Regions from separate parts of the Empedobacter stercoris genome, predicted to be linked through region 1. Evidence: riboswitches for the same ligand, from Rfam matches in the RefSeq annotation. Region 1 holds a riboswitch; the other holds the start of a gene.

Region 1 (6,067 bases):
ATATCATTTTGCGAAAAATAAGTACGAGCACCAGCTCTTAATCGAAAACCTTCGATTTGGTTGTATCCAAAAGAAGAATATAAATTTCCGATATCAATCGCATTTCCGACATTGTAATAACCAGATCCAAAAATTTCTATCGCTTTTACAATATTATTAAATTTTGGAACTTTATTTAATTGTTCTAATGTTTCGTAAATTCCTTCTTGATCTTTTGTTAAAGTCTCAGGACGACTTTCTGCCCAAAATTGATTATCTTTTTCGTTTAAAGAAGCTTTTGCAGGATCTAATCTTTCGTAATAATATGCTTCGGGATGCGTTGTATTGAAATCGTAGTTGTAATAATTAACCGTTTTATGCGCAAAAATTCCTTTTGCACTTTCCTTTTTACTCAACAAAGACATGTCTAACATCGCATATTCTTTCTTTGGATAGAAAATAGAGTCGTTTGGAATGTCGTATTGCAGATTCATGAAAATATTGCGTACAAAATTTACATTGATTTCTTTCGTCGTTTCCATCACAACTTCTTTTACTGCGTAAGCATCTTTCGAAATAAATAATTCACCTTTGAACGTTAGTTCACCTTCTCGACGTGGATAATATTTGATTCGATAAGATTCTACACCGTCAACGTCTACAGTATCTTTCAGTTCATAATCGTACACAGCAAAACCATCAGTGGCAATGGGACTCACAAATTTGATATCTAAAATATTAACTCGATTATCGTAAATATCTACATCACGGAAAAGATTTTTTACTGTTGATGCTACAATTTCATTGTTCTCGAATCCAGATGTTTTATTGGCAATTAATTCGCGACGCTCTTTTGTAGAAGGTTGATTGATACCAGCTATTTTATAAATTGATTCATTCAGAAAAGCGGGTAAATATGTTTTTCCATTAATAGAAGATGTATCAATTTTTTCAAATACAAATTCCATTCCTTTGAAAATCTTACGCTTCATAAAACTTGAGTCGATATTGCTGATATCAAATTGCAACTTCTCATATTCATCATATTGATAATGTGGCGTTAGCTTTAAACCGTTTTTCTTTTTACGTTTCCAAACCTCTCTTAAAATAGCGTAGGCAGGGTTTTCTTTCTTTTTAAGACGCTTTTTCTTTGCCGAAACAACAGCTTCTTGTAAATCAACTGATTGATTATTATCAATTTCTTGTCCTTCTTCTTCCGCTAAAAATAATTGCGCAATGAAATTATAATCGATTTTATTTTCGATGATATAATCCGAAATTTCATAACCACTTTTCGAAATGACTATTTTTTCTGCATTAGAAGTAGATTCGATATAAAATGTACCATCAGAATTTGATGTTGCACTAACCTTTAGTTCAGGTAATCGAATATCTGCATAAGGAATTGGCTTCAAGGTTTCAGCATCTATTACTTTTCCTTGAATTTTTACTTGTGCCTGTAGAGAGGCTAGAACAACTATAAAAAAAGCTGTTATATAACTTTTCATTTATGAGATTTGGTTAAAAAAAATAAAGCCTAGCAAAATGTATGCTAGACTTTACAAATATAGTTGATAATCTTAATATTATTTATACATAACTGATTTTACAGCTTCAATAACATCTTTTGCATTTGGAATCCAAGATTCGTACAAGTTAGGAGCGTAAGGTGCTGAGGTATCTTTAGTTGTAATACGTTTGATCGGCGCATCTAAATAATCGAATGCTTTTTGTTGAACCATATAGGTAATTTCTGAAGCAACTGAAGCGAAAGGCCATGCTTCTTCTAAAACAACCAAACGATTTGTTTTCTTCACCGATTTGAAAATCGTATCATAATCTAATGGACGAACTGTACGCAAGTCAATAACTTCTACACTAATTCCTTCTTTTGCTAATTCATCAGCAGCAATATAAGCTTGCTTAATAATTTTACCGAAAGAAACCAATGTTACGTCTGTTCCTTCTCGTTTGATTTCTGCTTTACCAATTTCGATTGTGTACTCTTCATCTGGCATTTCCATTTTATCTCCATACATCTGTTCAGATTCCATAAAAATAACTGGATCGTTGTCACGAATTGCAGATTTTAATAACCCTTTTGCATCATAAGGATTAGAAGGGACAACCACTTTAAGACCTGGTACATTGGCATACCAATTTTCAAAAGCTTGTGAATGCGTTGCACCTAATTGTCCTGCAGAAGCAGTAGGTCCTCTAAATACAATTGGACAGTTAAATTGCCCTCCTGACATTTGATAAATTTTAGCGGCGTTATTGATAATTTGGTCAATACATACTAATGAAAAGTTGAACGTCATGTATTCTACGATTGGACGGCATCCTGTCATTGTAGAACCAATTGCAATTCCAGAAAAACCAGCTTCTGCGATTGGTGCATCTATTACACGTTCTGGACCAAATTCGTCTAACATTCCTTTCGAAGCTTTGTAGGCGCCGTTATACTCTGCTACTTCTTCTCCAATTAAAAATACAGATTCATCGCGACGCATTTCTTCACTCATTGCCTCTGCGATTACTTCTCTAAATGTTTTTATAGCCATTTTATGCGATTTCGTTCTTTTATTATATTTTTTCCTAAAGCAAATGTAATAAAAAACTTGTGAATTATTTAAAACGAATTTATTCAATAAAAAATCCCAATAAATCGAGTGACAATTTGGGACAGAAAATAATTGAAAAAGTATTCAATTATTGATTTGATTTTAATGATTTAACAATCACGTATTCATATTTCAAGCACTTTTCTTTACATTTGCACAAAATGGTGCTCAACGAGTGAGTTAAAAGGGAATTTGGTTCAATTCCAAAACTGTCCCCGCAAATGTAAATTCTCCCTATCTTTTTACTACAAATCCACTGAGAAATCGGGAAGGATATAAAAAATGAGAACAAGTCAGGAAACCTGCCATTGATAACGAATGAATAGAAAATGTTTTCGGAGGAAAAACAGCTTTTTAATATGAAAAAATTTTTTCTTTGTTTTAATTTGATTGCAGGAATTGCTTTCGCACAGACAGATACCATTAGTTTGAAGCCTTTGATTATGAATGATGTTTTTCTCAAAAATCATTATAAATCGCAAAGTGTAATCAAACTCAATGATAGTATTTTAGAGCAAAATCCGAATCAACTTACCCAAGTTTTGCAAGCGCAAACACCGCTGTATTTTAAAGAAAATGGTAGAGGAATGGTTTCTTCTCCCTCTTTTCGTGGAACTTTGGCTTCGCACACCGCTGTTGTTTGGAATGGAATTAATGTTAATTCGCAAACAACTGGACAAACTGATTTTAATTTATTTACGAGCAATTCTTTTGACGGAATGATTGTAAAACCTGGTGGCGGAAGTATCGCATATGGAACAGGGGCAATAGGTGGAACAATTCACTTGCTGAATAAGACTGAATACAATAAAGGTCTTAATCAAAAAATAAGTTTGGGTTATGGAAGTTTTGATACATGGTCTGGAAAATATAAACTCAACTATAGTACAGAAAAATTAAGTTCTTCTTTAGCTTATGTAAGAAGTCAATCGGATAACGATTATTCGATTCCAAATTTTATGAAGAAGAACTTGAACGGAAAATATTATTTCAATACGATAAATGCCAATTTTGGGTATAAAATCGATTCGAAAAATGAATTAAAACTATATTCGATGTTTAATTTTGGTAGCCGAGAATTTCCATTGGTTGATATAGGTTCTACGCCTTCGGGTTACGACAATAACGATTATCGTGTGATGACGGAATGGAATTTTAATCCAACTGAAACGTGGCAATCGCAATTAAAGTTGGCTTATGTAAGAGAAGAAAGTAGTTTTTTCAACAACATTCACCATACATATTCTGACGATTTAGAGGTTGATAATTATGTATTGAAATATTATTTGAATCATCAATTGACATCTAATTTTGAAGTAGCGATTTCATCCGAAGCAAATTATAATCAAGGAAGTGGAAATAATTTGAGCAAAAGTGATCAAAATTCACTCAATTTTGCGTTGATTGCAAAACATAAATTATCGGATCATTTTGCGTATGAAGCGAGTGTTCGCCAAGATTTTTCTAACCAATATCAAAATCCTTTTATTTATTCTTTAGGCTTCAATTATCGTCCTATCAATTCCTATCAATTAAGAGGAAATATTTCGAAAAATTTCAGAAATCCAACCTACAATGATTTGTTTTGGAAAACGGGAGGAAATCCAGATTTGAAATCAGAATCGGCTTATCAATTCGAAATTGGGAATGATTTTATCAGTAAAAATTTAAACATTCAAACCAATATTTTTTACAATAAATTGAGTGATATGATTCAATGGATTCCGAGTCAATCGAACTCTTCGTATTGGATTCCTCGAAATGTTAACCGAGCCGAAACATATGGTTTTGAATTGATAGGAGATTACAAATGGAATGCTTTTACATTTAATACAACTTACGGATTCACAAGAACAAAAGACAAATCGAAAAACAAAGAACTAATGTATTCGCCTCGTCACAAATGGACGTCAAGTGCACAATATACGTACAAACAGTTATCTGCTTTTGTTCAAAACAGTTACACAAGTAAAGTCTTTTCTGATTCGGAAGAAGAAAAAATAATTGATAATTTTTGGGTAACTAATTTAGGGTTAAGTTATACGATTTCACCACTTTATAGCGTTTTTATTAGAGTGAATAATGTGTTTAATCAACATTACCAAACACAAGAAAACCGTTGGCAACCAGGCATAAATTATACTTTACAAATACAAATAAAATTTTAAAACTATGATAAAATTTAAATCTATTGCGTTTATCGCTTTAGCTGGAGTTTTTTTACAATCGTGTTCAAATGATGATGATGGACCAAGCAACGACCCTGAAAATGGGAACTATTCGAAGGGAGTTTTTGTTTTGAACGAAGGAAATATGAACTCGTCTAATTCGGATATTACTTATTTTGATCCAACTAAAGATGTAAGTACAACAAATCCAATTCAAGATATTTTCAAAACTGCAAATGCAGGGGCTCAATTAGGATCAGTTGGACAAAGTATTTTTTTTAAAGGAAATAAAGCATATATCGTTGTTAATGCATCGAATAAAGTAGAAATTGTTGATCATACAACGTTTAAAAAGGTAAGTACGATTCCTTCTTCTTCAACAATGAACAATCCTCGTTACGTGGTTGCTGATAATGATTTCTTGTATATTTCTAATTGGGGAGATCCAGCTGTTTCTACTGATGATTTTATTGCAAAATATAAGATGAGTGATTTATCTTTTGTTGAAAAATATTCGGTGGATGAAGGTCCAGAAAAGATGATTCTTGAAAATGGAAAATTGTACGTTGCACAAAAAGGAGGTTGGGGAATTGGTAAAACAGTTTCAATTATTGACCTTAAAACATCAGATAGAAAAACAGTTAATGTTGGAGAAGTTCCGACTGATTTAACGATTCAGAACGGAAATTTATATGTGCTTTCGCAAGGTGTTTCTTGGGGGACACCATCAAAAGGGAAATTAGTTCGATACAATCTTGCAAGTGAAGACAAATTAGAAATGAATTTCCCTGAAGGAGAACATCCAGATTTCTTGGTCGCGAAAAATAATAAATTGTATTATATTTTGAATAATTCTGTTTATTCAATGGCTTTAAATGCAACAAATTTACCAACGAAAGCAGACTATATTACAGGTGCAGATAATGTGTATGGATTTAATGTAGAAGGCGATACGTTCTATATTTTAGATGCAAAAGATTTCAAATCAAGTGGTCGTTTGTTAATTCAGAATGCGCAAGGAGGTCTTAAGCATCCAGCGATTACAACAGGTGTTGGACCAAATTCTGTTTACATCAAATAGTTACTTCTTTATAGTAATAAAAAATCCGAAAGCTAAGCTTCGGATTTTTTTATGTTTTTTAATTTAAAAATTGTTTTCGAATTGAAAACGATAATTGCTAAAAGAATTAGACTATAACCAATCATTTGCATTGGAGATACAACTTCATTATAATAAAAAATTGCCAAAGCGAAATTCATAATTGGATTCAAGTAAATTAAAATGCCGACCGTAGA
Region 2 (6,067 bases), 410 kb from region 1:
AATTAGTTTAAAATATAATTTGAATGACATTTGAAGATTTATTTAACTTAATTGAGCGAAATAATTTCAAATCAAAAAATGATTTTATTGTAGCTGTAAAACTTTTTGATGCCGAAAATGATTGGTCAGAACCTTCAACAACTTTAGAAGAATTTATAGGTAAACTTGAATATGAAATAGGAGAGGAAATTTTTTATCATCGTTTAATTTCTAAATTAGAAACCTATTCTTTAACAAATGATGCATGGAAAGTTGAGAGTTTGATGTCTATAAAAGATATTGTAGACCTTGATTTGAATAAAAGTTTGAGAACAATTGTTAATGAGTTTGTAGCGAATAATGAAACAATTTAAAATTATGAAGTTGCTTTTCGTATTCCTGTTTGCTTACGTAGCATTTAGTTGTAAACAATCTGTGATAGAAACAAAAGTGAGTAAAGAGTTAGATTACGAGTTGAAAATTGCATCAAACCAAAAAGCTTTGTTGATTTTATTTCCTTGTTTTCCTTGTGATATAGAACATACAAAACAAGAAGCGAAATTTATAAAACATATAGACCAGCAAGGAATTACGACTTTGTTATTTAATTTTAACCAAAAATTATATTTATCCGATCAGGAGAAAAAAAATATAATAACTCGACTGATTGATATATTAAATCAACATCAATTAAATAAAGTTAACCTTTATATAGGAGGATTTTCGAGTGGAGGGAATGTAGCAATGTTGATAGGAAATGAACTGATGAAAGAACAAAATAGTATCCAGCCTAAAGGTGTTTTTGTAGTCGATTCTCCAATTGATTTAGAAGAATTATATAAAAGTGCAAAAAAGGATATTGAAGAGAATGTAAGTAAAGCTGCGGTAGAAGAAGGCAAATTTTTAATCGAGCTTTTTAATAAAGAATTAGGTGCTCCAGAAGATTCGATTCAGAACTACGAGTATTATTCACCCTATTTAATGTCTAAAAATTCTAATAAGAATATTCAATTTTTAAAAAATATTAAGATAAGATTATATTGTGAGCCAGATATAGAGTGGCAAAGTTCGAATAGAAATAGAACTTATGAAGATTTGAATGCTTTTAAATTAAAAAAAATGGCTTCGCATTTGAAAGCAATTGGAGCGAAGAGTGTAGAGTTTATTGAAACGGAGAATAGAGGCTTTAGAGCAAATGGTCAGAAACATCCGCATTCTTGGAATATAGTAGAGAAGGAAAGTTTAGTTGATTGGATGTTGAATTAGTCTACATTTTTCTCATTATAAAATCTTCCTCATTTGTTTCACCTAAATTAAACTGAAAAATTTCACCGTAATTTACAGGGATTTTGAATGCATTTTTAATTGGTATTTGCAACAAATAACACCATATTAATCGAATTACTCCGCCATGAGCAACAATTAATATTTTTTGAAGTTTGGTATTTCTTAAGTCGTTCATAAAATCAGAGATGCGTAAAAACATTTCGTACATCGATTCGCCATTTGGAGTTGGTATCGTTACAAAATCATCGTACCATGGATTGATTTCTTCCGAAGGAATTTCGTTCCAAGGTTTCATTTCCCAGTCTCCAAAATTGAATTCTTTCAATCGATTATCTAAAATAATTTCTGTAGAAAAAGTGTAGGCTAATTGTTGACAACGATTCAATGGACTCGAAAAAATAGTATCAAAATCGTGATCGATTTTAGCATGTATTTCTTTTACTTCGTCTAAAAACGTGTCTGTCAAATCGACATCGGTTTGTCCGTAACAAACCGATGAAGGGATTTTGACTTTTGTATGTCGTATTACAAAAATTTGCATATAATCAGTATTCCTAAATAAAATAAAACTTCGGTAACTTGTTGTACAGTTCCCAAACAATCGCCTGTATAACCGCCTATATATTTCTTAAAATACCAACCCAAATAGACTTTACCTATATAACAAAGTGGTAAAATCAACAAGAATTTCCATTCGCCAAAAACTATAAAAGGAAGTAAACAAAATAGAAAACTTATGAGCAAGTTTTTAATCGGTAAAGCTTTACTCGCCATTGGTTTTGATTTGCTTTTGTCAATATCGGTGACATATTCGTGGGTGTAAATCATCATTCCAGAAAAAAAACGACTTACCGAATGTGCAGCAATTAAAGTGAAAATAATCAACCAAAAATTATCTTCTGCAATGTGTTTCAGAGAGGTGAATTTTAATAACAATAACAAGATTGCACCGATAACTCCATAAGCTCCAATTCGGCTATCTTTCATAATTGTCATAATTTTTTCTTTACCATAACCTCCTCCAAAACTATCGCAGACATCAGTAAAACCATCTTCGTGAAAAGCACCAGTCAACAAAATACTTGTAATCATGGTGATAATAATTGCAATATCAACAGGTAAAATAAATTGACAAACACTATAAATAATTGCATTAAAACAACCAACCAATAAGCCAACCGCAGCATAATATTTTTGCGATTGATTCATAATTTCGTTGCTGTAAGGAATCTTGAATGGAATTGGAATTCGAGTAAAAAACATCAATGCCGTTAGGAAATAAGTAATTTCTTTTTTTAGCATTCCACTTCAGTTTCTTTATTACTGACACCAGCAGATTCAAAACTTGCCATATCATTAAAGAAATTTACTGCACTTTTAATAATTGGATAAGCCAAAGCACAACCTGTTCCTTCTCCTACGCGTAAATTGATTTTCAAGATAGGTTCTTCGTTGAAATAATTTAATAGATAACGATGTCCAATTTCATCACTTTGATGACAAAAAATAGCGTTTTTCAAAATTTCAGGTTTCAATTTCGATGCGACTAAAATTGCAGCTGAAGCAATATAACCATCTATCATCAACAGCATATTATGTTCATAAGCAGCGAGCATTGCACCTGTCATTTGCGCGACTTCAAAACCTCCGAAAGTTGCTAAAATTTGTTTCGGATCATTTATTTCACCTTGATTTTCCTTTGCTTGAGTCAGAATATTAATCTTATTTTGTAATTGTTCATCATTCAAGCCTGTACCTCGGCCAACACATTGTTCAAGTGGAAGTTGAGTTAAATAGTGAATAATCATTGATGCAGATGAAGTGTTTCCAATTCCCATTTCCCCAAAACCAATAATATTCGTTCCGTTTTGAGCGATTTCATCAACAATTTTCTTCGAATGATCAAAGCATTGTTGCAATTCTTCTGCATTCATTGCAGGTTCGTACAAAAAGTTTTTGGTTGATTTTGCAATTTTGCAATTTTTCAGAACCGAATAATCTTCAAAATTATAATTGACTCCTGCATCAACAATTGTTAAATCGATTTCATTTTGATTACAAAAAACATTAATAGCAGCCCCATTATTTAGGAAATTAATAACCATTTGCGGTGTAACCTCCGCAGGATAAGCACTTACGCCAGATTGTGAAATACCATGATCGCTTGCGAAAACAATTAGATGTGGATTAACTAATTCTAAATGATTTTTTTGTTGAACTAAACCAATCTTCAAAGCGATTTTTTCTAATAAACCTAAAGCTCCAAGAGGTTTTGTTTTAAGGTCAATAAGGTGTTGAATTTCTTCTTTTAGCATGTTTTTATAAACTAAGTTTTAATAAAAATGCTTTCGAAATCAAGTGCAATCAATTCAACAAAAACCGAGATTATTGTAGTTTTGATTGAGCTTCAATCGCGAAAGCATCATCTAAAAAGTGGTCTGGCTTATAGTGTTCACTACTTACAGTTGCGCGACAGCTCGAGATTTGCACTCGATTCCCTTTTGTGCAACTAATGTAAGAAAATAATTATGATTTGAAAAAATTAAACTTTTTTAAAATTAATTGATTACAAAAATTTATAATTATGTAATATATTTAACCACCTCTACTTACCTTTTAAATAAGATCAATTTTTAATGGAAAATTTTCACATCCCAACGAACGAAAAGCAAAGATTGCAAGCCGTTTACGATTATAATTTGCAAGGACATGATAAAGACGAAGAGTTGGAGGTTTTTGCAAATGCTGCGAGTTTGATTTGTAATGCGCCAATTGCGTTAATTTCTATTTTTGATGAAAATTATCAAGTGATTAAAGCAAATTGTGGAATAGATGTAGATATTGTTCCACGTCAACAAACTATTTGTCAATTTTCTTTAATGGAAGAAGAAATTTTGGTGATTGATGATGTGACGAAATTTGAACCTGCAAAAAATATTGCTGGAGTAAAAGCTGCAAATATTAAGTTTTATGCTGGTGTTCCGTTGATTGATGACAATGGAAATGTTTTGGGGACATTATGTGTAAACGATCATTATCCAAGAACGTTAGACGAAAAACAACGCAATTTATTGATTCAATTAGGGAAAAATATTACAAAATTATTGGTCAGTAAAAAACGAAAAAAAGACGCTGCTTACTTTCAAAATATCTATAAAATTTCGAATAATTTAATTGGAGTTGCTGATATTAATGGTGTATTGAAATCAATTAACCCAGCTTTTAAAAAAGTTTTAGAAGTTAAAAATGACCAATTAATTCGTTCAAAAAATTTCTTAGACTTTGTTTCGGAAAAGGATAAGAAAAAAGTTCAAATGTTTTTGGCTGATTTGAAAACTAATTCAGGTTCTATTGACTTCAAATGTTTGATGTGTTCAATAGAAACGAAAGAAGAAAAAATGGTTGAATGGTATACTAAATTAAACACTTCGTATGATAACGAGATTTTCTTATTTGGACGAGATATTACACTTGAAAACTCTAAAAAGGAGGAACTAGAAAACAGTGAACGTAAGTTTAGAAATTTTTTCAATTCTTCGCTTGGTTTAATGACGATTCACGATTTGGATGGTAATATTTTATCCATTAACAAAAAAGGTTTAGAATCGATAGGTTATACTGAAGAAGAATCGAAAGATTTGGATCTTAAAAAATTAATCCCAAAATCTAATCAAAAAGAATATCAAATCTATATAGAGACGATTTTAAGTAAAAAGCAAGATTCTGGTTTGATGAGCTTGATTAAGAAAGATGGTTCGTTAACATATTGGTTATACAATAATATTTTGGACAAAGATAATGATGGAAATCCGATTGTGATGAGTACTGCGGTTGATATGACGCAACGAATAATCTTGGAAAGAGACTTGAATCGTGTTCGTCAGTTACTAGATCATACGTACGAAGTTGCCAATGTTGGAGGTTGGAAATACGATTTAGTTAAGCAAAAATTAATTTGGACTGATATAACGAAAAAAATCCATGAAGTTGAACTAGATTATGAACCAAATGTAGAAACTTCACTCAATTTTTATGAAGCAAAAAGTAGTTATCCAAAAATAAAGAAAGCTTTTAGAGATGCGGTAGAAAAAGGAATCGGATATGATATGGAGTTACAAATAGTTACCCAAAAAGGAAAAACAATTTGGGTAAGATGTAAAGGAATTCCAGAGTTCGTAAATGGAAAATGTGTTAGCGTTTTTGGAACTTTTCAGGATATTGATGAGAGAAAACGTTATACGTTAGAGTTGGCTCGACAAAAAGCTATTTTCGAAACATTTATTAATCATGTACCTGCATCTGTTGCAATGTTTGATAAGGATATGAATTATCTAACTTTGAGTAATCAATGGTGTGATGAATTTGTAGTAAAAAAGAAAAATGTGATCGGAAAATCTCATTATGAAATGTACAATGTTCCAGAAGAAAGAAAAGCGATTTATGACGCTTGTTTGCAAGGTGAAAGTTATTCGGATGAAGATATGATTTATCGCACACCAAAATATGATACGGATCAACACTATTTATGGGCGATTCATCCGTGGTATATCAACAAAAAACAGATTGGTGGTCTGATTATGTTTTCGCAAAATATAACAGAATCTGTCAAGAAAAATAAAGAACTTAAAAAAGCTAAAAAGAATGCTGATCTCGCTAGTAAGGCAAAGTCTGAATTTTTAGCAAATATGAGCCACGAGATTCGAACGCCGTTAAATGGTGTGATTGGTTTCTCTGATTTATTGTTGAAAACGCCACTTAATCCGACTCAAAAACAATATTTGAATTTTATTAATGATTCTGC

Evidence for each region. A riboswitch is a leader RNA that binds a small molecule or an ion and turns the genes downstream of it on or off. The one in region 1 is predicted to bind cobalamin.
Region 2: another riboswitch for cobalamin. It lies ahead of cobT (nicotinate-nucleotide--dimethylbenzimidazole phosphoribosyltransferase); the one in region 1 lies ahead of NZD85_RS10675 (TonB-dependent receptor).

Annotation. Positions count from the first base shown of each region.
Region 1 covers NZ_CP104209.1:2,253,066-2,259,132, forward strand. Annotated here, with positions in the region: gene NZD85_RS10665 (DUF5686 and carboxypeptidase regulatory-like domain-containing protein) at 1-1,487, opposite strand, end outside; gene NZD85_RS10670 (pyruvate dehydrogenase complex E1 component subunit beta) at 1,566-2,543, opposite strand; cobalamin riboswitch at 2,749-2,927, shown strand; gene NZD85_RS10675 (TonB-dependent receptor) at 2,963-4,771, shown strand; gene NZD85_RS10680 (DUF5074 domain-containing protein) at 4,776-5,852, shown strand; gene NZD85_RS10685 (EamA family transporter) at 5,885-6,067, opposite strand, start outside.
Region 2 covers NZ_CP104209.1:2,666,708-2,672,774, forward strand. Annotated here, with positions in the region: gene NZD85_RS12645 (hypothetical protein) at 24-353, shown strand; gene NZD85_RS12650 (thioesterase domain-containing protein) at 358-1,245, shown strand; gene cobC (alpha-ribazole phosphatase) at 1,247-1,807, opposite strand; gene NZD85_RS12660 (adenosylcobinamide-GDP ribazoletransferase) at 1,792-2,568, opposite strand; gene cobT (nicotinate-nucleotide--dimethylbenzimidazole phosphoribosyltransferase) at 2,562-3,581, opposite strand; cobalamin riboswitch at 3,680-3,799, opposite strand; gene NZD85_RS12670 (response regulator) at 3,903-6,067, shown strand, end outside.